Regions from separate parts of the Methylobacterium sp. WL69 genome, predicted to be linked through region 1. Evidence: predicted binding sites of a transcription regulator. Region 1 holds the regulator's gene; the other holds the start of a gene.
The links. Region 1 encodes PhoB, which activates phosphate uptake and scavenging genes when phosphate is short. Its sites were predicted from a motif close to TGTCATNNANCTGTCAT; they were not measured.
Positions count from the first base shown of each region.

Region 2: FV218_RS15555 (inorganic phosphate transporter) is a predicted target of PhoB. The motif match lies at 6,620-6,636, and genes of this name have one in related genera.

Region 1 is NZ_VRUZ01000084.1:1,778-12,581, forward strand. It holds gene FV218_RS17880 (PleD family two-component system response regulator) at 1-168, opposite strand, end outside; gene FV218_RS17885 (response regulator) at 207-587, opposite strand; gene FV218_RS17890 (DUF3572 domain-containing protein) at 696-1,028, shown strand; gene FV218_RS17895 (DNA polymerase IV) at 1,025-2,356, shown strand; gene FV218_RS17900 (cell envelope integrity EipB family protein) at 2,382-3,212, opposite strand; gene FV218_RS17905 (GcrA family cell cycle regulator) at 3,607-4,206, shown strand; gene phoB (phosphate regulon transcriptional regulator PhoB) at 4,378-5,082, opposite strand; gene phoU (phosphate signaling complex protein PhoU) at 5,220-5,960, opposite strand; gene pstB (phosphate ABC transporter ATP-binding protein PstB) at 6,125-6,943, opposite strand; gene pstA (phosphate ABC transporter permease PstA) at 6,993-7,886, opposite strand; gene pstC (phosphate ABC transporter permease subunit PstC) at 7,907-8,881, opposite strand; gene pstS (phosphate ABC transporter substrate-binding protein PstS) at 9,056-10,096, opposite strand; gene FV218_RS17940 (hypothetical protein) at 10,342-10,596, shown strand; gene FV218_RS17945 (hypothetical protein) at 10,615-10,804, opposite strand, start outside.
Region 2 is NZ_VRUZ01000060.1:1,476-12,279, reverse strand. It holds gene FV218_RS15590 (OsmC family protein) at 1-368, opposite strand, end outside; gene FV218_RS15585 (PAS domain S-box protein) at 673-1,146, shown strand; gene frc (formyl-CoA transferase) at 1,249-2,499, shown strand; gene FV218_RS15570 (HPP family protein) at 2,954-4,120, shown strand; gene FV218_RS15565 (hypothetical protein) at 4,230-4,439, shown strand; gene FV218_RS15555 (inorganic phosphate transporter) at 4,942-6,570, opposite strand; gene FV218_RS15550 (phosphatase PAP2 family protein) at 6,729-7,346, opposite strand; gene FV218_RS15545 (hypothetical protein) at 7,356-7,649, opposite strand; gene FV218_RS15540 (nuclear transport factor 2 family protein) at 7,966-8,349, shown strand; gene FV218_RS15535 (hypothetical protein) at 9,047-9,577, shown strand; gene FV218_RS15530 (hypothetical protein) at 9,745-10,521, opposite strand.

The DNA of each region.
Region 1 (10,804 bases):
CATCATCACGTCGAGGAGCACGAGGTCGCACAGGCCCTTGGCGCAGATCGCCAGGGCGTCCGGGCCGTTCATGGCCGCCAGCACGTCGAAATACTCGAGCGAGAGTTTGGTCTCGAGGAGCTTCACGTTGGGGAAGAGATCATCGACGATCAGGATGCGGGCCGACATCTGTCCTCACGCGTTCGGGTCGAGGGGAGCGGAGGCGGTCACGTCGTCCGGCCGTCGCCGAGATACTGGCGGACGGTGGCGAGGAACTTGGCCACGGAGATCGGCTTCGAGAGGTAGGCCTCGCAGCCGCCCTCGCGGATGCGTTCCTCGTCGCCCTTCATGGCGAAGGCCGTGATGGCGATGACCGGGATGGACTTCAGGTCGTCGTCCTCCTTCAGCCACTTCGTCACCTCGAGGCCGGAGACCTCGGGAAGCTGGATGTCCATGAGGATGAGGTCGGGCCGGTGGGTGCGGGCCAGCTCGATGGCCTCGATGCCGTTGGCGGTCTTGAGCGTCGCGTAGCCATGCCCCTCCAACAGGTCGTTGAAGAGCTTCATGTTCAGCTCGTTGTCCTCGACGATGAGCACCGTCTTTGTCATGGCCCATTGTTCCCGGCGTTCGAGCGGCTCATTGTTCTTGGAGGCATGGCCCGTTCTTGGAGGCTCGGCCCGCGCGACATGTCCCGCGCGAGAAGATGTAACGGATACATGTTGACGAAACGCAAATCCGACAATGAGCGCGATTCGGCCGAGCGCCTTGCCGTGGCGATCCTTGCCTGGCTGGCCACCGACGACGAGCGGCTCCACCCCTTCCTCGCCGCCACCGGCGCGACCCCCGACACCCTGCGGGCGAGCGCGCAGGATGCCGGCTTCCTCGCGGGCCTCCTCGACCACGTGATGGGCGACGAGGCCACCCTGATGGCCGCGGCACAGGCCCTCGCGGTCCCGCCCGAGCGCATCGCGGCGGCCTGGCGCCGGCTCTCGCCCACGGAGTTCGACGACGGCTCCGACCACGGGGCGGCGGGCGACGATTGCCCATGACGGCGTTCTGCCGGGATTGCTGCACGGTGCAGGCCGGCCCGGCACGCTGCCGCGCCTGCGGTTCGCCGCGCCTGCTGTCGCATCCCGAGCGCGACCGGCTCACCATCGCCCATGTCGATTGCGACGCCTTCTACGCCACGGTGGAGAAGCGCGACGACCCGTCCCTGCGCGACCGGCCCCTCATCATCGGCGGCGGCACCCGCGGCGTGGTGGCCACCGCCTGCTACCTCGCGCGGATCTCGGGCGTCCACTCGGCGATGCCGATGTTCCAGGCCCTCAAGGCCTGCCCCGACGCCGTGGTCCTGCGCCCGGACATGGAGAAGTACGCCCGCGTCGGGCGGGAGGTCCGGCAGATGATGCTTGACCTGACGCCCCTGGTGGAGCCCGTCTCCATCGACGAAGCCTTCCTCGACCTGTCGGGCACCGAGCGCCTGCACGGGGCGAGCCCGGCCCTCACCCTGGCGCGCTTCGCCGCCCGGGTGGAGCGGGAGATCGGCATCACCGTCTCCATCGGCCTGTCGGATGCGAAGTTCCTGGCCAAGATCGCCTCCGACCTCGACAAGCCGCGCGGGTTCGCCATCCTCGGCCGGGCGGAGGCGGTGGAATTCCTCGCCGGGCGCCCGGTCTCGATCCTGCCCGGCATCGGTCAGGCGGCGCGGGCGCGGCTGGCCGAGCGCGGCATCCGCCGCGTCTCCGACATCGCCAGGGCCGACCCGCGGACCCTGCACGCGGCCCTGGGGCGCGACGCGAGCCGGCTCCTGGCCCTCGCCCGGGGCGACGACCCGCGCCCCGTCCGGCCCGAGCGCGACACCAAGAGCGTTTCGGCCGAGACCACCTTCAGCGCGGACATCGCCGCCTTCGAGGCCCTGCGGCCGATCCTGTGGCGCCTGTGCGAGAAGGTGTCGGGCCGGCTCAAGCGCCAGAACCTCGCGGCCGCCAACGTCACCCTGAAGCTCAAGGACTCGGCGTTCCGCCTGCGCACCCGGACGCGCGGCGGCCTGGCGCCGACGCAGCTCGCCGCGCGCCTGTTCGCCGACAGCGAACCCCTCCTGCGGGCGGCCTGCGACGGCACGCCGTTCCGCCTCCTCGGCATCGGCGGGGGCGACCTGTGCGACGCGGTCCATGCCGACCGGGGCGACCTCATCGACGGGAGCCTCACGGCGGGCGGGCTCGTCACCGGAGGCCTTGCCGACGGAGGCCTTGCCACCGGAGGTGTGGCCCGCACCGTCCGGCGCGAGGCCGCCCTCGACCGGCTGCGTGAGAAGTTCGGCGCCGGAACGATCCAGCGCGGCCTCGCCTTCACCCCCGCGCCGCGCGCCGGCGAGTAGCGCGCGTCAGGACTTGTAGCGGGCGTCAGGATTTGCAGTCCGTCGCGGCCGGGAGCTTGTCGAGGCGGCTGAGATTGCCTGCCACGGCGAATTCCCCGTAATCCAGGCGCAGGTTTCCGCTGACCCCGTTCTCGTAGAGGTCGAAGGTCAGCACGTAGATCGGCGTGCGCTCGCCCGCGCCGGAGGTGAAGTAGCTCAGGGTCACCGGCCAGTGGGTCATGCCCGCCATCTCGCCCTCGCGCAGGGGCTTGTCGCGGTCGGATTCCGCCTTGGCGGAGGCAATCGTGGCCGGGCGTCCGATGACCGCCAGGGTGTCGTAGACCTTCCGGCCGTCGTCGGTGCCGTCGTAGACCTTGACGGAGAGCGTGGTCTGACCGGCGCGCGCCGTCTCGATGAGCCGGCGCATGTGGAGGGTGGGGAACAGCACCTCGCCGCTCGCCTGGAAGCCGTCGCGCTTGGGCTCCTTGAGGCGGACCTTGAGGGCGTCGGCCGCCGTTTCGGCGGTGCCGTCCACGGACTGGCCGGGCGTGCCGTTGAGGAGGGTGCTGACCTTGAAGCGGTAGCTGCGTCCGTCGGCGCTCTCGAAGGTGGTGTTGCGCAGGTCCGAGGTGCGGCTGCCGGTCTCACCGCTGTCCAGCACCGTCACCTGCCGGGTCTGCATCGTGTAGCCCTTGCAGGCGTCGCCCGAGAAATCGATGACGATGCGCCCGCGCGCACTCTCCACCGCCCGGGTGCCGCCGCTCTGGGCCAGGGACAGGTCGTAGACCGCCCGGTGACTGGCGAGGTGCACGGGCTCGGCGGCGCCCGCCCCGGTGGCGAACAGGACGAGACAGGCCGTGGCGCGGGGCAGACGCATGGGGTCTCCTGATGGGGGTGGATCGGGATGCGGCAGTCGCCCCTCAGATAGGCCGCCCCTCCCCCACCGGCAATGCGGGGCCGCCGGCACGCCTCGTCCGGCCAAAGGCCGGGGGTCGAAACGCGACCGCGGGAAACACAGTCGGTGGAAATTCAGTTGACGGACCCACGGCCGGCTCAAACTTGGCCGGTGGAAACTTGACCGCTCTTCCGATCACCGTCGAAGCCGCTCTTGCCTCCGGCTCGCGCGCTCCTGTACGGTTCGCCCGTCGCCGAAGAGAGCCCGAGGCGAACGTCACCCGTCCGGTCCCGAAGTCGCCAGCCGCGGAGCCCCGCCGCTGTGCCTCCGTGCCCGCGACGCCGAGGGTGAGCGAGGACGATGTCGGGAGGGGGCGATGACGGATACGATCCCGAGCTGGTCGGACGAGCGCGTCGATCTCCTGCGCCGCCTGTGGCAGGAGGGCCTGAGCGCCAGCCGCATCGCCGCGCAGCTCGGCGGCGTCACCCGCAACGCCGTCATCGGCAAGGTCCATCGCCTCGGCCTGTCCGGCCGCGCCGCGAAGGCGTCCGACACGGTCCTCCCCCGCAAGAAGGCCGCCCGCGAGGGGGAAGCCCAGGCGGCGGAAGGGGCCGGGGCCGAAGCGACCGGGGCGGCGCAGGGCGCCGAGACCGGCACGGCCGAACCCGGAGCGGTCATCGCCATGGTGCCCGTGGCCATGGTGCCCGTGGCGGCCGAGGCGCCCGCCGCCCGTGCCGAGGCGGCGCCCGTCGCGCGGGTCGAGCCCGTGGCCCTGGCGACCTCCCGGCGCGTGACGATCATGGACCTGCGCGAATCCATGTGCCGCTGGCCCCTGGGCGACCCGACCACGCCCGAGTTCCACTATTGCGGCGACCGCGCCATCACCGGCCTGCCCTACTGCACCCACCACGCCGAGATCGCCTATCAGCCGGCGGCCGAGCGCCGGCGCGACCGCCGGGTCGGCGGCTTCCGATGAGCCCGGCCGGCGGCTTCCGCTGAGCCCGGCCGGCGGCTTCCGCTGAGCCCGGCCGGCGGCTTCCGCTGAGCCCGGCCGGCGGCTTCCGCTGAGCCCAGCCGGCGGCTTCCGCTGAGCCGGGCCGGCGGCTTTCGCTAAGCTTGGCCGGCGGCTTCCGCTGAAGCGGACGCGTTACGGTTCGGCGCCGGCGAACATCTCGTCGAACGAGTAGCCCGAGCCCCGCACCGTGCGGATCGGGTCGCTCTGGCGGGGCCGGTTGAGGGCCTTGCGCAGGCGCCCGACATGAACGTCCACCGTGCGCTCGTCGATGTAGACGTCGTGCCCCCAGACCCCGTCGAGGAGCTGTTCCCGCGAAAACACGCGGCCGGGGCTCTGCATCAGGAATTCGAGGAGCTTGAACTCCGTTGGCCCGAGATGGATCTCGCGGCCCTCCCGGCGGATGCGGTGGCTGAGGCGGTCGAGCTCGATGTCGCCGGCCACCAGCAGGTTGGCCACGTGGGCGGGCTTGGCCCGCCGCAGGAGGGCCCGCACGCGGGCGAGGAGCTCGGGCACGGAGAACGGCTTGACGATGTAGTCGTCGGCGCCCGTGCCGAGGCCGCGGATGCGGTCGCTCTCCTCGCCCCGGGCCGTGAGCATGATCACCGGCAGGCGCTCGGTCTCCCTGCGCGCCCGGATGCGGCGGCACAGTTCGATCCCCGACAGGCCGGGCAGCATCCAATCCAGGAGGACGAGGTCGGGGACCTGTTCCTGCATCCGGATGTCCGCCTCGTCGCCGCGCGTCGCGGAGTCGACCACGAAGCCCTCGGCCTCGAGGTTGTAGCGCAGCAGGAGGGTCAGGGCCTCCTCGTCCTCGACGATCAGGATCCGCGTACTCATCACCCACGCCCGCTCAGTATACGCCCGCCCACCATGCGCCCCCATGCGAAACCGGGGACGTCCGGACCGGGTCCGAACGCCCCCGGAACTGTCCCGTCTCCAGGGTCCCGGCGATGGGCCCCGGTCCCCGCCGTCCCTCAGACGCCGGTGGCCACGTCGAGGGGCGGCACGTCCACCGTGGCGTAGTTCGAGGCGTCGTTCTTGGGACGGTCGCTCTCGGCCAGGCTGTTCTCGCCGGTGACGAGGTAGTGGATCGTCTCGGCGATGTTGGTGGTGTGGTCGCCGATGCGCTCGATGTTCTTGGCGACGAACAGGAGGTGGGTGCAGAACGAGATGTTGCGCGGGTCCTCCATCATGTAGGTCAGGAGTTCGCGGAACAGGGAATTGTAGAGGGCGTCGATGGCGTCGTCGCGCTCCCAGACGTCCAGAGCCGCCTTGGTGTCGCGGCTGGCATAGGCGTCGAGGACGTCCTTGAGCTGCTCCTGCACGAGGTCGCTCATGTGCTGGACGCCGATGACGATCTTCTGCGGCTGGACCTGCTCGGCGATGGCGACCACGCGCTTGGCGACGTTCTTGGCCAGATCGCCGATGCGCTCGAGGTCGTTCGAGACGCGGATGGCCGAGACCGTCTCGCGCAGGTCGATGGCCATGGGCTGGCGCCGGGCGATGAGCAGGATCGAGCGCTCCTCGATCTCGCGCTGCAGGGTGTCGAGGCGGTGATCCGCCGCGATGACGGCCTGGGCCAGGGGTACGTCGCGGCGCACGAGGGCGTCGCTCGCCTCCGTCATCATCTTCTCGGCGATGCCGCCCATCTCCGAGATGGAGCGGCGCAGGTCTTCGAGGTCGGTGTCGTAGGAACTGACGATGTGGTCGGGCATGTCGCACTCCTCGGTCAGGCCCGTCTCGGAACCTGCCACGTGGCGTTGGGGCGGGATACGGGGGTCGATGTCCCCCGCCCGAGGATCAGAGTGCCTCGCGAAACGCCCGATCGCGGCCGCTCCGCTCGAATCCGGCGGCGCGGCGGGCGTTTCGCGGGAGGCCCTCAGCCGAAGCGGCCGGTGATGTAGTCCTGGGTCTGGCGCTTCTCGGGGTTCATGAAGATCCGCGTCGTCGGCCCGAACTCGACGAGCTCGCCGAGATACATGAACGCCGTGAACTGCGAGATGCGCGCGGCCTGCTGCATGTTGTGCGTGACGATGACGATGGTGAACTCGGAGCGCAGCTGCTCGATGAGCTCCTCGATGCGGCCCGTGGAGATCGGATCGAGGGCCGAGGTCGGCTCGTCGAACAGGATCACCTCGGGGCGCTGGGCCACGGTGCGGGCGATGCACAGGCGCTGCTGCTGGCCGCCCGAGAGGCCCATGCCGGACTGCTTGAGCTTGTCCTTGACCTCGTCCCACAGGGCGGCCTTGCGGAGCGACTCCTCCACGCGCACGTCGAGGTCGGCTTTCGGCAGCTTCTCGTAGAGGCGCAGGCCGAAGGCGACGTTGTCGTAGATCGACATGGGGAACGGCGTCGGCTTCTGGAACACCATGCCGATGCGCGAGCGCAGCTCGTTGAGATCGACCTTCGCATCGAGGACGTTCTGGCCGTCGAGCAGGATCTGCCCTTCCGCGCGCTGGTCCGGATACAGGCTGTAGATGCGGTTGAAGGTGCGCAGCAGGGTCGACTTCCCGCAGCCCGACGGGCCGATGAGCGCCGTCACCTGGCGGTCGTGGAAGTTGAGGTTCACGGATTTCAGACCGTGGAAGCTGCCGTAGTAGAAATTCAGGTCCTTCACGGCGATGCGGACGGGGGAGTTCTCGTCCGCCTTGTGGCGGCCGGTGAGCTGCGCGGCGGTGATCCCGGAGGCGGCGTTCATCGGTGGCAATCCTTCGATCGAGCGGGGGGCGGTGGGAGCGGCGCGCGGATCAGCGCGCCCGCTCGCTCTTGATGACGAAGCGGGCCACGATCGACAGGGCGAGGATCGTGACGGTGATCAGGAGGGCGCCGGCCCAGGCGAGCTGCTGCCAGTTCGGGTAGGGCGAGAGGGCGAACTGGTAGATCATCACCGGCAGGTTCGGCACGCCGCCCATGAGGTTGGGTGAGAACCAGCTGTTGTTGTTCAGCGCCGTGAACAGCAGCGGCGCGGTCTCGCCGGCGATGCGGGCCAGCGCCAGGATGATGCCGGTGACGATGCCGGCCGAGGCCCCGCGCCAGGTGATGGCGGTGATGACCTTCGAGGGCGGGGCGCCCAACGCCGCGCCGGCCTCGCGCAGGGTCGAGGGCACGAGGCGCAGCATGTCCTCCGTGGTCCGCACGATGACCGGGGTGGCGATGATGGCGAGGGCCACGGCGCCGGCCCAGCCCGAGTAGCTGCCCATGGGCCGCACCATGAGGGTGTAGACGAACAGGCCGATGAGGATGGAGGGCGCCGACAGCAGGATGTCGTTGAGGAAGCGCACGAGGTCGGCGAGTTTCGAGTTGCGGCCGTACTCGGCGAGGAAGGTGCCGGCCATGACGCCCACGGGCGTCGCCACCACGATGCCGAGGAACGTCATCACGAGGCTGCCGAGGATCGCGTTGGCGATGCCGCCGCCCTCGGAGCCGGGTCCGGGCGTCGGCTCGGTGAAGAGAAGGGGCGAGAAGCCCTTCACGCCCTCGATGATGAGCATGCCCAGGATCGAGCCGAGGACGAGGATGCCGACGAGGGTGGCCAGGGTGCTGGCGCCGATGAGCATCTTGTCGGCGATCCGCCGTCCGGAACGGACCCGGCTGGCCTGGAGGGGTGGCGCGGTGCCGGCGACGGTGTTGAGCGCGTCCATGGGTTCTGGCTCCGGCGAACTCACGCGACCTTCACGCGTCGCACGAGCAGGCGGGCGACGATGAGGACGACGAAGGTGATGACGAACAGGATGCAGCCCAGCGCCATGAGCGAATTCAGCTGCAGGCCGTCGGCCTCGTTGAACTCGTTGGCGATGCGCGACGCGATGGTGGAGCCCGGATCGAACACCGAGGCCGAGAGGCGGTTGGCGTTGCCGATGACGAAGGTCACCGCCATGGTCTCGCCCAGCGCCCGGCCGAGGCCGAGCATGATCGCGCCGATGATCGAGACCGAGGCCTGGGGCACGAGGACGTGGCGCACCACCTCCCAGGTGGTGCAGCCGATGCCGTAGGCGCTCTCGCGCAGCACCGTGGGGATCTGGTCGAGCATGTCGCGGGTGATCGAGGCCACGAACGGCACGATCATGATGGCGAGGATGATGCCGGCGGTGAGGATGCCGACGCCCGACGGCACCCGGGCGTAGAACAGGGTGCCGACGATGGGCATGCCTTCCACGAGGTTCGACACCGGCACCTGCACGAAGCGGGCGAACAGGGGCGCGAAGATGAACAGGCCCCACATGCCGTAGATGATGCTCGGCACCGAGGCGAGGAGCTCGATGGTCATGGAGACGGGCTTGCGCGCCCAGCCCGGGCAGAGCTGCGTCAGGTAGACGGCGATGCCGAGGGACAGGGGCACGCCGATGAGCAGCGCCAGCACGGCGGAGGCCAGGGTGCCGATGATGGCGACGAAGGCGCCGTACTGCTCCTGGCCGATGTTCCAGGCGCTCGACGTGATGAAGCCGGGACCGAATTCGGCGAAGGCCGGCCAGCCGCCATAGGCGATGGAGGCGAGGATGCCGAAGAGCACGAGGAGGACGAGGATCGCCGAGGCGTAGGAGGCCGCGCGAAACAGCTGGTCGCCGAGGCCACCGGGCTTGCGCTGGGCCGAAGCGGCCGTCCGCGTCAGGGAGATCTGTTCAGTCAAGGCGCCCATCCGAGTTGGTCTCTTCTCTCTGCGGCGTCTACAGCGCGGCGTGTCCCGACGCGAGCCGATCGTGTTCCATGGGACGGGCCCGGCGCATGCGCCGGGCCCGTCGATGGATCGCCCGTCCCTCGAAGGGGACGAAGTCTTACCTGCCGAAGACAGGCTTACAGGTTGACGACGGGCTTACATGTTGAAGACGGGCTTGCCGTCCTTGGCCTTGATGTCCTTCCACGCGTCGTGGATCAGACCGACGACGTTGTCGGGCAGCGGCACGTAGTCGAGGTCGACGGCGAGCTTGTCGCCATTCTTGTAGGCCCAGTCGAAGAACTTGAGCACGTCGGCGGCCTTGGCCGGGTCGGCCGGCTCCTTGTAGACCAGGATGAAGGTCGCGGCGGTGATCGGCCAGGCGTTCTCGCCGGCCTGATCGGTCAGGGAGATGCCGAAGCCGGGGGCGGACTTCCAGTCGGCGCTGGCGGCGGCGGCCTGGAAGGCCTTGTCGTCGGGCTGCGGGAACTTGCCGGCCTTGTTCTGGATCAGGGCGTGGCTGAGCTTGTTCTGCTTGGCGTAGGCCGACTCGACGTAGCCGATGGCGTTGGGGACCTGCTTGACGGTGGCGGTGACGCCCTCGTTGCCCTTGCCGCCCTGCCCGGCGGGCCAGCTCACCGTGGTGGCGGCACCGAACTCCTTCTTCCAGGCCTCGGAGGCCTGGGAGAGGTAGGTGGTGAAGATGTTGGTCGTGCCCGACGCGTCGGAGCGGTAGACCGGGGTGATGGTCGCCTCGGGGAGCTTGACCCCCTCGTTGAGCTTGGCGATCTTCGCGTCGGACCACTTGGTGATCCGGCCGGCGTAGATCTCGGCGATGACCTCGCCGGTGAGCTTGAGCTTGCCCGGCTCGACGCCGGCGATGTTCACCACGGGGACGACGCCGCCCATGACGGTGGGGAACTGGACGAGGCCGTCCTTCTCGAGGGCCGCACCCTTGAGGGGCGCGTCGGTGGCGCCGAAATCGACGGTCTTGGCCTGGATCTGCTTGATGCCGCCGCCCGAGCCGATGGACTGGTAGTTCAGCCCCATGCCGCTCTCCTTGCGGTAGGCTTCGGCCCATTTCGAATAGACCGGGAACGGGAAGGTGGCGCCGGCGCCGGTGATGTCGGCGGCCAGGGCGGAGGTGGCGAGCTGGGCGGTCGCGAGCCCGAGGGCAAGGGCGTAGGCGAAGGGTTTCACGAGGCTCTCCGTGTCTGTCGAGCGGGAGGGGGGACCCCGGGCCCGCGCGATCCGCGCGCCCTCGATCCGCCACGACCCGTTAACCGCCCGATGGTGCGGCTCTATGACCGCGACGTGACACGCCGATGACAGCGGCCGCCGGAGCCGAATGGCACGGTCTCCCGCCTTCGCGCGTTGGAACCTGATCCGGACTTCGGCCCATGGCGGTCCGTGCGGAGCGATGCGGCCCTGACGGGGAGGCGACGGTGACGAACGAAGCGAGCAGCGGCACGGCGCCGGCGGACCCGGGCGACGGCGTCTTCCTCGATCTGCACGTGCAGCGGGAGGCCCTGGAGCGCAGGCTCGTCCTCGTCCAGCAGCAGCAGCAATTCGGCACGAACGCGGACGCCATCGCGCGGGCCGGGAGCGAAGAGCGGGAAGCCCTCCTCGACCTCGACCGGGTGCTCACCCTGATCCGGGCGGCGGAGTATCGGCGGCAGCCGGGCGCGCGGCGCTGGTAGGCGGCGGAGACCGGGCGCTCAGTCGACCCGGCGGCGGTCGCGCTCCTTGTGGCGCAGGCGCAGGAGCAGGTCGATCTGGCCGTCCGGAATCGGCAGCGTGTCGCAGGTCTCCTCGTAGAGGGAACGCAGGGCGGTGCCGAGGCGGTAACGCGTGTCGTCGGTCAGGGTCGGGTGTGCATCGCCATCGTGCCCGCAGCCCCTGTCGATC
Region 2 (10,804 bases), on a different contig from region 1:
GTGCAGAAGCGCTCGAACTGCTCCAGCACCCGGTCGAGGCGCGGCAGGTTTTCGGCCGGCTGGCCGAGCGCGATGGCGACCTCGATCCCGCCGATGCGCAGGCGCCCCTCGGCGTTGCGCACGATCCGGCAATGGGCGTCGGCCGCGACGCCCCCCGCCTCCTGGCGGAACTTGCCGAGGGCGAACACCATGCTGGCGCACAGGCAGTTCGAGACCGCCGCCACCAGGAGCTGCTCCGGGCACGGCCCGAGGCCCTCGCCGGCGGGCGGCGCCTCGTCGACGGGCAGGGCCGCGATCAGGTCGCCGAAATCCACGGTGAAGCGGTAGGCCGCCTCCTGGGTGATGCGGATGCCCGGCCCCCGCCCCACGGCCGGGTCGAGAATCGCGGGGTCGAGAATCGCGGGGTCGGGACTCGGCGCCGGCGACGGTCCCTCACCGGGGGCCGGAATGGTCGGTTGACAGTCCGAAATGCTTGGCATACCAAATACCAACAACAGGCGGACAGAAAAAGCAAGTCCTCGTCAGGCCCGCCAAGGGCCGACGACTGCCGAATGCCCGGAGGAGGCGATCATGCGCTCGGATCATCGTCCGCACCACCCCGTCCCGTCCATGCTGCACTTGCGAACGACTGTCTTGCTCCGCAACAATCCGGCGGCGGACCCGCGCTGAGGCATGGCCGAGTCCGTGGGTTCCCCGACGCAGGCCATCGACTTCGCCGATCTCGTGGGCACGCTCGGCGACGCCGTGGTGGTGTCCGATGCGAGCGGCGCCATCGTGGTCTGGAACGCCGCCGCGACGCGCATCTTCGGCCACAGCGCCGCGGAGGCCCTGGGCCGGTCCCTCGACCTCATCACCCCGGAGCGCCACCGCCGGCGCCACTGGGACGGCTACTTCGAGACCATGCGGACGGGCGTCACCCGGTACGGCGCCGACGTGCTGCGGGTGCCGGCCGTGCACAAGGACGGCCATGCCCTCTCCATCGCCTTCACGGTGGGGATGCTGCACGGCGCCGACGGCACCGTCGCGGGCATCTCCGCCGTCATCCGCGACGACACCCGTCGCTGGACCGAGGAGCGGGACCTGCGCCGCCGCCTCGCCGAATTCGAATCCCGCGCGCCCTCGCCGGGCGCGGTGGAGACGGCCTGACCGGGCCAGACGCCTCAAGGCCAAAACCAAGAGCCCGCACCGAAGCGGACCCTACCGAAACGATTTCGTGTCCGACACCGACCGATCAGGGAGAACGCCGCCATGAGTAAGCCGCTTGAGGGTATCAAGATCATCGACTTCACCCACGTCCAGGCCGGTCCCGCCTGCACCCAGCTCCTGGCTTGGTTCGGCGCCGACGTGATCAAGGTCGAGCGTCCCGGCTCCGGCGACGTCACCCGCACCCAGCTGCGCCACGTCGAGGATGCCGACGCCCTCTACTTCACCATGCTGAACTCGAACAAGCGCTCGCTCACCCTCGACACCAAGACCCCCGAGGGCAAGGAAGTGCTCGAGACCCTGATCAAGCAGTCCGACGTCATGGTCGAGAATTTCGGCCCCGGGGCGCTCGATCGCATGGGCTTCTCCTGGGCCCGCATCCAGGAGCTCAACCCGGGCATGATCCTCGCCTCGGTGAAGGGCTTCTCCGACGGCCACCATTACGAGGACCTCAAGGTCTACGAGAACGTGGCGCAGTGCGCCGGCGGCGCCGCCTCCACCACGGGCTTCTGGGACGGCCCGCCCACCGTCAGCGCGGCGGCGCTCGGCGATTCCAACACCGGCATGCATCTGGCCATCGGCATCCTCACGGCGCTCCACCACAAGAACAAGACCGGCACCGGCCAGAAGGTCGCCGTGTCCATGCAGGATTCGGTGCTCAACCTGTGCCGGGTCAAGCTGCGCGACCAGCAGCGCCTCGATGCCCTCGGCTACCTCGAGGAATACCCGCAGTACCCCCACGGCGAGTTCACCGACGTGGTGCCGCGGGGCGGCAATGCCGGCGGCGGCGGCCAGCCCGGCTGGGTGCTCAAGTGCAAGGGCTGGGAGACCGACCCCAACGCCTACATCTACTTCACCATCCAGGGTCACGCCTGGGCGCCGATCTGCAAGGCCATCGGCAAGGAGGAGTGGATCGACGATCCGGCCTACAACACCGCCCGCGCCCGCCAGGACAAGATCTTCGACGTGTTCGCCGTCATCGAGGCGTGGCTCGCCGACAAGACCAAGTTCGAGGCCGTCGACATCCTGCGCAAGTTCGACATCCCGTGCTCGCCGGTCCTGTCGATGAAGGAGCTCTCCGTCGATCCGTCGCTCCGCGCCAGCGGCACCGTCGTCGAGGTCCCGCACCCGAAGCTCGGCTCGTACCTGACCGTGGGCAGCCCGATCAAGTTCTCGGACATGACCGTCGACATCGTCGCCTCGCCCCTGCTCGGCGAGCACACCGACGAGGTGCTCCTCGACCTCGGCTACACCCAGCAGCAGATCGAGCACCTGCACCAGGCCCGCGCCGTCTGACGTAAAGCCTCCGAAGCGGCGCGCCCCAGGGCGCGCCGTCCGCATCTCGGGCGCGGGGTGACTGGCCCGTCGAACCGGTGCGCATGTCCCCTCTCCCCGCCTGCGGGGAGAGGATCGCAGGCACCCCGTCGTGCCTGCGATGAGCGCAGGCGAAGCCGCAGCGAGGGTGAGGGGGCGCTTCCGGAGGAGCCTCTTCCGACCGCGCCCCCTCACCTTCGGCTGCCGCCTCGTTCGAGACCCGGCCAGGGGTCTCGAACCCTCTCCCCGCAAGCGGGGCGAGGGGATGCGCGCTTGCCCGCCTTGATCTTGGCCGGGTTAATCGAGACCGCATCGATCTGCTATGACGCCGGCGCTTCGACGGCCCCCCGCTGCGCCCCGAGACGAGAACGTAACGGGCTCCCGTCACGCCCCCCACGACACGCCCCGCAAAACAGCGCCGAGGCCCGTTCCGACGATGCGCCTGTCCCTGCGTCACCTCCTGCCGGACACCCAGCCGTTGAGCCGGCGCGAGCGCCTGCGCTCGGCCGCCGGGGCCCTCGTCGGCATCCTGGTGACGGGGCTCGTCGGCCGCCTCGCCCTCGGAGCGGACCCGGCCTGGCCCGCCCTCATCGCGCCCATGGGGGCGTCGGCGGTGCTGCTCTTCGCCGTGCCGGCGAGCCCCCTGGCCCAGCCCTGGTCGATCCTCGGCGGCAACCTCGTGGCGGCCCTGGTCGGGGTCACGGCGGCGCATATGATCGCCGATCCCGCCGTGGCGGCGGCCGTCGCCATCGGGGTCGCCATCGGCCTGATGACGACCCTGCGCTGCCTCCACCCGCCGAGCGGGGCCGTCGCCCTCACGGCGGTCCTCGGCGGCCCGGCGATCCACGACCTCGGCTACGGCTTCGTCCTGTGGCCCGTGGCCGCCAACTCGCTGCTGCTCCTGGCGGTGGCGATCCTGTTCAACAACCTCACCGGGCGGGCCTACCCGCATGCCGGCTCCCAGAAAGCGGCCGACCCGGCGCCCTCCACCCGCGGCGGCGTCACCACGGCCGACCTCGACGCGGTGCTGGACGCCTACGATCAGGTCCTCGACATCGGGCGCGACGACCTCAAGGCGATCCTGGCGGGGGCGCAGCTCGCGGCCTACCGCCGCCGCGCCGCCGGCCCGGTCACATGCGCGGCGATCATGTCCCGCCACGTCATCGCCGTGGCCCCGCACGCGCCCCTGCACGAGGCCCTCGACCTCCTGCGCCGCCACCGGGTCAAGGCCCTGCCGGTGACCGACGAAGGCGCGCGCATCCTCGGCATCGTCACGCAGACGGACCTGTTGGACAAGACCGTGTGGGAGCGGCCCGGCCCGCGCCTCGGAATCGCCCGGCGCGTCGCCCTGACCCTGGCCCGGGGCCGCGCCCCCCACGGCAGCGTCGAGGACATCATGACGAGCCCCGTGCGCTCCGTCCGCCCCGACACGCCCATCGCCGACCTCGTGCCGTGGATGCAGGATGCCGGCCTCACCCACCTGCCCGTGGTCGGCCCCGACGACCGCCTCGTCGGCATCGTGTCCCAGGCCGACCTCGTGGCCGAGCTGCTGGCCGAGGCCGTCGGGGCGCGCCGGCCGAGCCCCGAACCCGCCCTCGCCTGACCCGGCGCCCGCGCGAACGGCCCCGCGTCCGGAACTCCGGCCGGGATCGGCGCTTGCTTCCATGACGCCGGCCTTCCGCCCGGCCAAGTGGACTGCCAAGAGGACTGCCATGTCGAGCGATACGGACAAGCACCAGGCGCTGCTCCAGGGCCTCAAGGCGGCCCAGGGCAAACACGACGGCACCTTCGAGCAGGCCGTCACCGCCGCCTTCGAACACGTCTTCGACCACCTCGAACGCCTGAACTCCCACGTCTCCGCGGGCGGGCGTGACGGCGAGGATCGCCCGCTGAAGGCCGGCGAGTCGTCGACCCTGCGGTAGGCCGCGCCGCGCGGGCAGTGCGGGACTTGTCTACTCGTGTGGTCTGAAGCCGCCGTCGCAGTGCGTTGTGCGAGACGCGAAGTCCCAGGTGCGCATCCCCTCGCCCCGCTTGCGGGGAGAGGGACGCGTCTCCCCCTAGTCGGGGAGCGCGTCGAGGCGGCAGCCGAGGGTGAGGGGGCGATTCCGGAAGAGCCTCCTCCGACGAAGCCCCCTCACCGTCGCTGCGGCTTCGCCTGCGCTTGCCGCAGGCACGACGGGGTGCCTGCGGCCCTCTCCCCGCAGGCGGGGAGAGGAGAGGATGCGCACCCACGCTCCGCCCGGCGTACCAGGGGTTTACGCACACGCGATCATCCCTCTGCTATCACCCCGCCCCAACTGGACGGGGGCCCGTGCCGCTTCCCGCCCGCGCTTCGCGGCGTTCGAAAACACCCACCCGGCAGCGGCATGAATCCGGCGGGGCCTCACGACGGCGCGCGCGAAGCTCGCGGATCAGGTACCGGCCTCAGAAGACGTGGCGAAGGATAAAGAACAAAGTCCCGGCGATGACGATGGCGGCCGGCAGGGTCGTGACCCAGGCGAGCGCCATGTTGCGCACCGTCGACATCTGCAGGCCCGAGCCGTTGGCCGCCATGGTGCCGGCGACGCCCGAGGACAGGATGTGGGTGGTCGAGACCGGCAGGCCGTAGAGCTCGGCGAGCCCGATGGTGCCCGCGGCCACGATCTCGGCCGAGGCGCCCTGGGCGTAGGTCAGGTGGGTCTTGCCGATCTTCTCGCCGACGGTGACGACGATGCGCTTCCAGCCGACCATGGTGCCGAGGCCGAGCGCCAAGGCGACGCAGACCTTGACCCAGCCCGGGATGTAGCGGGTGCCCTCGTTGAGGAGCTCGGTGTAGCCCTTCAGGGTCTTCGTCTCGGCCTCGGACAGGGTCGCGCCGGATTTCGGCAGCAGGCGGATCGCGTCGGAGGCGAGGTACATGTCGTTGCGGACGTTCGAGGTCGCCGCCGCCGGGACCTGCTGCAGCGAGCCGTAGCCCTTCACGGACGCCGCGATGTCGCCCGAGAGCGCGGCGAGGGCTGCGAACACCTCCGGCTTGTCGAGGGCCTTCGCCTTCAGGGCGTCGGCGACGATCTTGCGGGCCTCGGCGGCCTCGGGGCGCGCCGCCCCGCCGGCATGGGCCGAAAACACGGCGCCGGCGGCCTCAGAGGTCTGGACGAAGGCCGGGGTCGCGTCGGCGGTCATGGTTCGGTTCAGGGCGTAGGCGGTGGGGGCGGCGCCGATGAGGATGAGCATGATCAGGCCCATGCCCTTCTGCCCGTCGTTGCCGCCGTGGAAGAACGACACCAGGGTGCAGGTCAGGATCAGGACGCCGCGGATCCAGAGGGGGGGCGGCGCGTCGCCCTTGGGCGCTTCGTACAGGTCCTTGCGGCGCACGGCGAACTTGAGGGCGAGGAGCAGCAGGGCCGCCGCCACGAAGCCGCAGACCGGGCTGAAGGCCAGCGCCTTGAACACGCCGAACGCCTGGGTCCAGTCGACGCCGGAGGTGCCGTCCTGACCGCCCATGAGCTGGTTGGCGACGCCGACGCCGAGCACCGAGCCGATGAGGGCGTGCGAGGACGAGTTCGGCAGGCCGAGGGCCCAGGTGCCGAGGTTCCAGATGATGGCGGCGAGGAGCAGGGAGAAGATCATCGCGTAGCCGGCGCCCGAGCCGACCTGCAGGATGAGCTCCACGGGCAGCAGGGTGACGATGGCGTAGGCGACGGCGCCGGACGACAGCAGCACGCCGAGGAAGTTGAAGGTCCCGGACCAGATCACCGCCACGAGGGGCGGCATCGAGTGGGTGTAGATCACGGTGGCGACGGCGTTGGCGGTGTCGTGAAACCCGTTCACGAACTCGAAGGCCAGGGCGATCAGCAGGGCGAGGCCGAGGAGCGCGAAGGCGCCCATCGCCAGGGGCTCCTGATGCACCGCGTTCAGGTCGGCGATCAGGCTGAAGACGGCGTAGCCGAGGCCGGCCACGAGGACGAGCAGGAACGCGATGACGCCGCCCGGATGGATGGCGTGGTCCAGGGTGGGCTTGCCGGTGGGACTGGGCGCGACCGGTCCGGTCGAGGCCAGGGCAGCGTCGGACATGGCGGCATCCCAAAAATTTCTTCGTCACGACCGGGATTAAACCGGGCCCATGACCGTCGGGTGACGGTCCAGGAGACGGCGGCGCAGGCGCCGACGATGCGGTCGGGCCCGTTGCGGACAGCCATAACCGCTGGAGCCACGGCGAGCCGGTCGGCGTCTCACGCGGCGGAGGTCATCGCCGGCGCCATCCTCGGGAGACGCGAAGCCGTCCTGTGCGGCCGCGCGACGGAAGCGACCGCCGCGAACAGGGCGAGGCCGGCCAACACATCGACGAAGTAATGGCCGCCGATCACGATGGTGGAGGCCATCACCACAACGGTCCAGACCACGACGGGCAAGCGCAGGGGCCGTACGGGCAGGAAGGCATGCGCCGTCGCGCAGGCAAACGCGGCATGAAACGACGGAAACGTGATGACGCCGTTCAACTCCGACAGGCGAATGACCGTCGCGAGTTCGGACCGGAAGGCATCGAAGGTCGGGATGTGATAGAGGCCCGCCCCCAGCGGTAGTCGCGCGACGACGTCGTCGGGGATCTGCAGTCCGGGAAAGGCTCCGATGGCGGGGAACGGAATCGACAGGAGCGCACAGGCGAGCCCGGAGAGACCGATCATGGCGCAGAACCGCCAGGCCGCTTCGGCTCGACGCAGGACGACGAGGATCGAGGGCGCAAACACCAGCAGAACCACCGAAAACTGGCAGGCGAACGCGAGGGGGCCGTGCAGGACGGTCCAGTGCGAGACGGTTTCGACCATCGCTCGCGCATCGAGGCCGAGCATCGCATCGGCTCAGATCAGCGCCCCATCGACCAGGGGCGCGTTCACGGCCAGACCGGCGAGCGCGACAACGCCGATCATGCAGGACGCGCACAGGTTCACGGCGAGGGTCCCGATCAGATCGGCGATGAACGGTTCCGGCCGGTAGCGCGTATAGAACGCCTGGATGGCAACGAGGAGGCCGATGCCTGCCGTCCACATCAGCCCGTGCGACGGCTCGATCCGAAGTCCCGTCGCCGCCGTCATGCCGAGGGCGCACGCCGTTGCCGTCACGGCGGTCGCCCAGGCCAGGGTTTTCGGGTGCATGCTTGGTATCCTACGTCCCATCGAGCATGTACGCCGTGTCTAAAAGAACTCTTGATGAAGACCGATCTTTGAACAATCAGGGTTTATCCGACGGCCGTTCAATGACCGCCGGATCGGACGAGGCTAAAACGGCTTGCGGACGGGCGAGGCGCATGATCGCGACGGGGGGTCCGGCCCGCCGGAGCCGTGACCGATCCCGCTGGATCGGATCGCCTCTCCCGCGCCTTGTGTCATCGTGCCCCCGCGCGACGAAGCGGTCGCCACGCCGCCGCGGGAGCAGGCCAAGAGCAGGGCAGGAGCACCCCGGGGAGGCAGCATGACCGATCTCGCGCGGAACAAGGCGACCGTGATCGCCTTCTACGACCTGATGTTCAACGAAGGCCGGCCGCGCGAGGCGATCGCCCGCCATGTCGGCGGCGCGTACATCCAGCACAATCCGCACGTGGCCACCGGCAAGGACGGCTTCATCGCGTATTTCGAGCGCATAGCGCGGGAGTGGCCGGGCAAGCGCGTCGAAATCAAGCGGGCCATCGCCGAGGGCGAATTCGTCGTGCTGCACTGCCTCCAGCACTGGCCGGGCGGCGACGACTACGCGGCCATGGACATCTTCCGCCTCGATGCCGACGGCAAGATCGTCGAGCATTGGGACGTGATGCAGACCCTGCCCGAGCATTCCGCCAACCCGAACGGCATGTTCTAGTGGATCAAATCCGACGCCTGGTACCCGTCCTGAACGACCGTACTGGGTGGTAACCGGACCCTAGCTTTTTGCCTTAAAGCAGACGTTTCGCCTCCAGCCTCCTTCGGACTTCAAAACGGTCATGGCGGCGGCCAAGGTGTTAATTGGATAAATGTTATGAAAATGCATATTGGTGCCATATTACTAGTGGCGTGCTGTTTTTATGCTTTGTATTCATACAAAAACCAACTCTATTTTGCATATAGATATAAAGTTTTTAAATCTATGAGCGTCAACTTGCCGTTGTCTACGAACCCTATAGGTTTTTGGTTTGGTGTAATATTAGTCACAGCTTTGAGTATTTTCTTTTTGGTTGGGGCTATAATGGCAATTTATGTATTGTTTTTAGGTAATTTACAGCAGCCATAACACTTAAGCTTATTGACAGTATTTTTAACGTTCTATCTTCGACCTGATTTAAACATTTCCGGGCCCGCTCTTGGTGGCAAGCGGACCCCGGCCATGCGTCCGTAAGCGGACGTTCCGCATTCGACCCTTCTCGGCCACTGGGAAGGTCCGCTTCCAGGCTGTTTAAACAGCCACCAATGACCGGGTTGGGTGGATTTGCGACCGTCTGCTTTAAGATCAGGCGCGCAGGAAGCGGACGTAGTGCTCAAAGGGTGCAAGGCTGCAAGCTATGGTGTCTCGGTGGCGATCAGTGATTCTCGCGACGGCGTTGAGCTTGACCATGATTGGCGTGGCTTCCGCGCAGGGGGCACGTTTTCGTATCGAGGACCCACTGCCGGACGAACTCAAGGGCCGTGTTGCGGCGCTTATGCGCTCCGAGAGGCCAAAGGACGCGGAAGCGGCACTCGCCGCCGCTAGGATCAAGGATAATCGGTTCTGGCGCGAGGGCGGCCCCCTGCTGCTGCGCATCGAGAGCGGGTGTCACGGAGACCTCTGCATGGTGATGATCGGCAAAGTGACGGATCAAGCCATCATCCCTCAACTGACGCTCAGAGCCGGACCTACGGTCACCGTCAGCGATGAGCTAGTTGAACTATGGGGTATCTGGTCCACGAGCTTCATTTTCGAGGGCCGTGGGGGCACGAGGATCGATGTCTGGGGTCGCCGGGGAGACCACGGAGACAGTTGGATCGCTGATGCGTGCGGCGGCTGTTTCTCAGCATCTGGAGCGAGATCGAAGTCAGACCTATTGCCGCCGCCTTCGGACAAATCGCCGAATTGAGCCTGAAGACCTCCGCTTCCGAGAGCAGGGTTGATCGAGCAATACGGCGAGGTCGGGTCGATAACCGGACCCTGACCTGTCGTCCCGAAGCGGACGTTCTGCATTCGACCTAAATAGATCATTTATCGCCGGTTGCGACTTCCACTCACGCAGACATTCATGAGCTGTCAAGGGGCTGTGCAGTCGAGAAGATTTTCTATACGTTGGTCCTGCACGAAGAGCGACCGGTTCAAGCTCAAGCTTTCTTCTTTGAGGAGAGCGGCGTTTGGATACTTGACGTATCCATGCATCATTAGCGCTTCAGAACGGCATTGAGCCGTCTGACATGCCGGCGAGCGGTCGGGGTGGATCAAGCCTAGAGTGTGCAGCATCTCGTGGCCCATCCCGCCGATCCATCGACACCGTCCGGCGATCTCGGCTCCGTTTGCCTTCTCGCAAGCGGGCACAATCGTTTCTCCGCTAAGGCCACGTAGATCGTTCGCCGAAACCACTGCAAGTCCGCTGCCGCCTGCACCGGATTGTCCGCAGGCGTGATCGGCATCAACGTAGGCCATGTAGCGGGCCTTCGGGTCGTTCAGTTTGGCAACGCCCAGGCGCGTGAGTTCTTCGAGCGTGTTTCGGTAGAATGCACTGTAACCGGTGTGACGTTCGACTGAGCTGAACCATTTCGCAGGCTTGTCAGACCGCACAATCCGAACGGTTGGGTTTGCCAAACGGAACGTCCTGCCGTTCAGCTTTTGTCCAAGCCACGATTGAAAGTGTCGGGCTGCGAACGAAATTCGCTCGGGATATGCCTTCGAGACTGATCGATCACTCGGCACCAGATAGATGAAACTCACTTCACCCGGTGGACCGGCATTCATTTGTTCGACTTCCGCGCTTGATGCGGAGTGAACCATGAGGAACGCCAATGCGATAAGAAAGGTGGTGCGTATCGATGACATGCCAAGAGCGATAGCGCGTCGTTATTGACAAGTGGTATCCAGCGATATGAATGACCCTCGGTTTCACCAAGCAGCCTCAAAGCGGACCTTCCCAGCGCCCGCTACGGGTCGTAAGCAACCCCTCCCCGCCGGGACCAAGCGTCGGATTTCGTCTACTGGATGTTCGATCCCAGCATTGGGTCCATCGCGCGGCGGCTTCTCGACGAAAAGCCACGCCCGCGCAGACGGTCGAGGACGCCGTCTCGACTTCGTCCCACCGGGCGGCGAGGCTTGCGATTCCGCC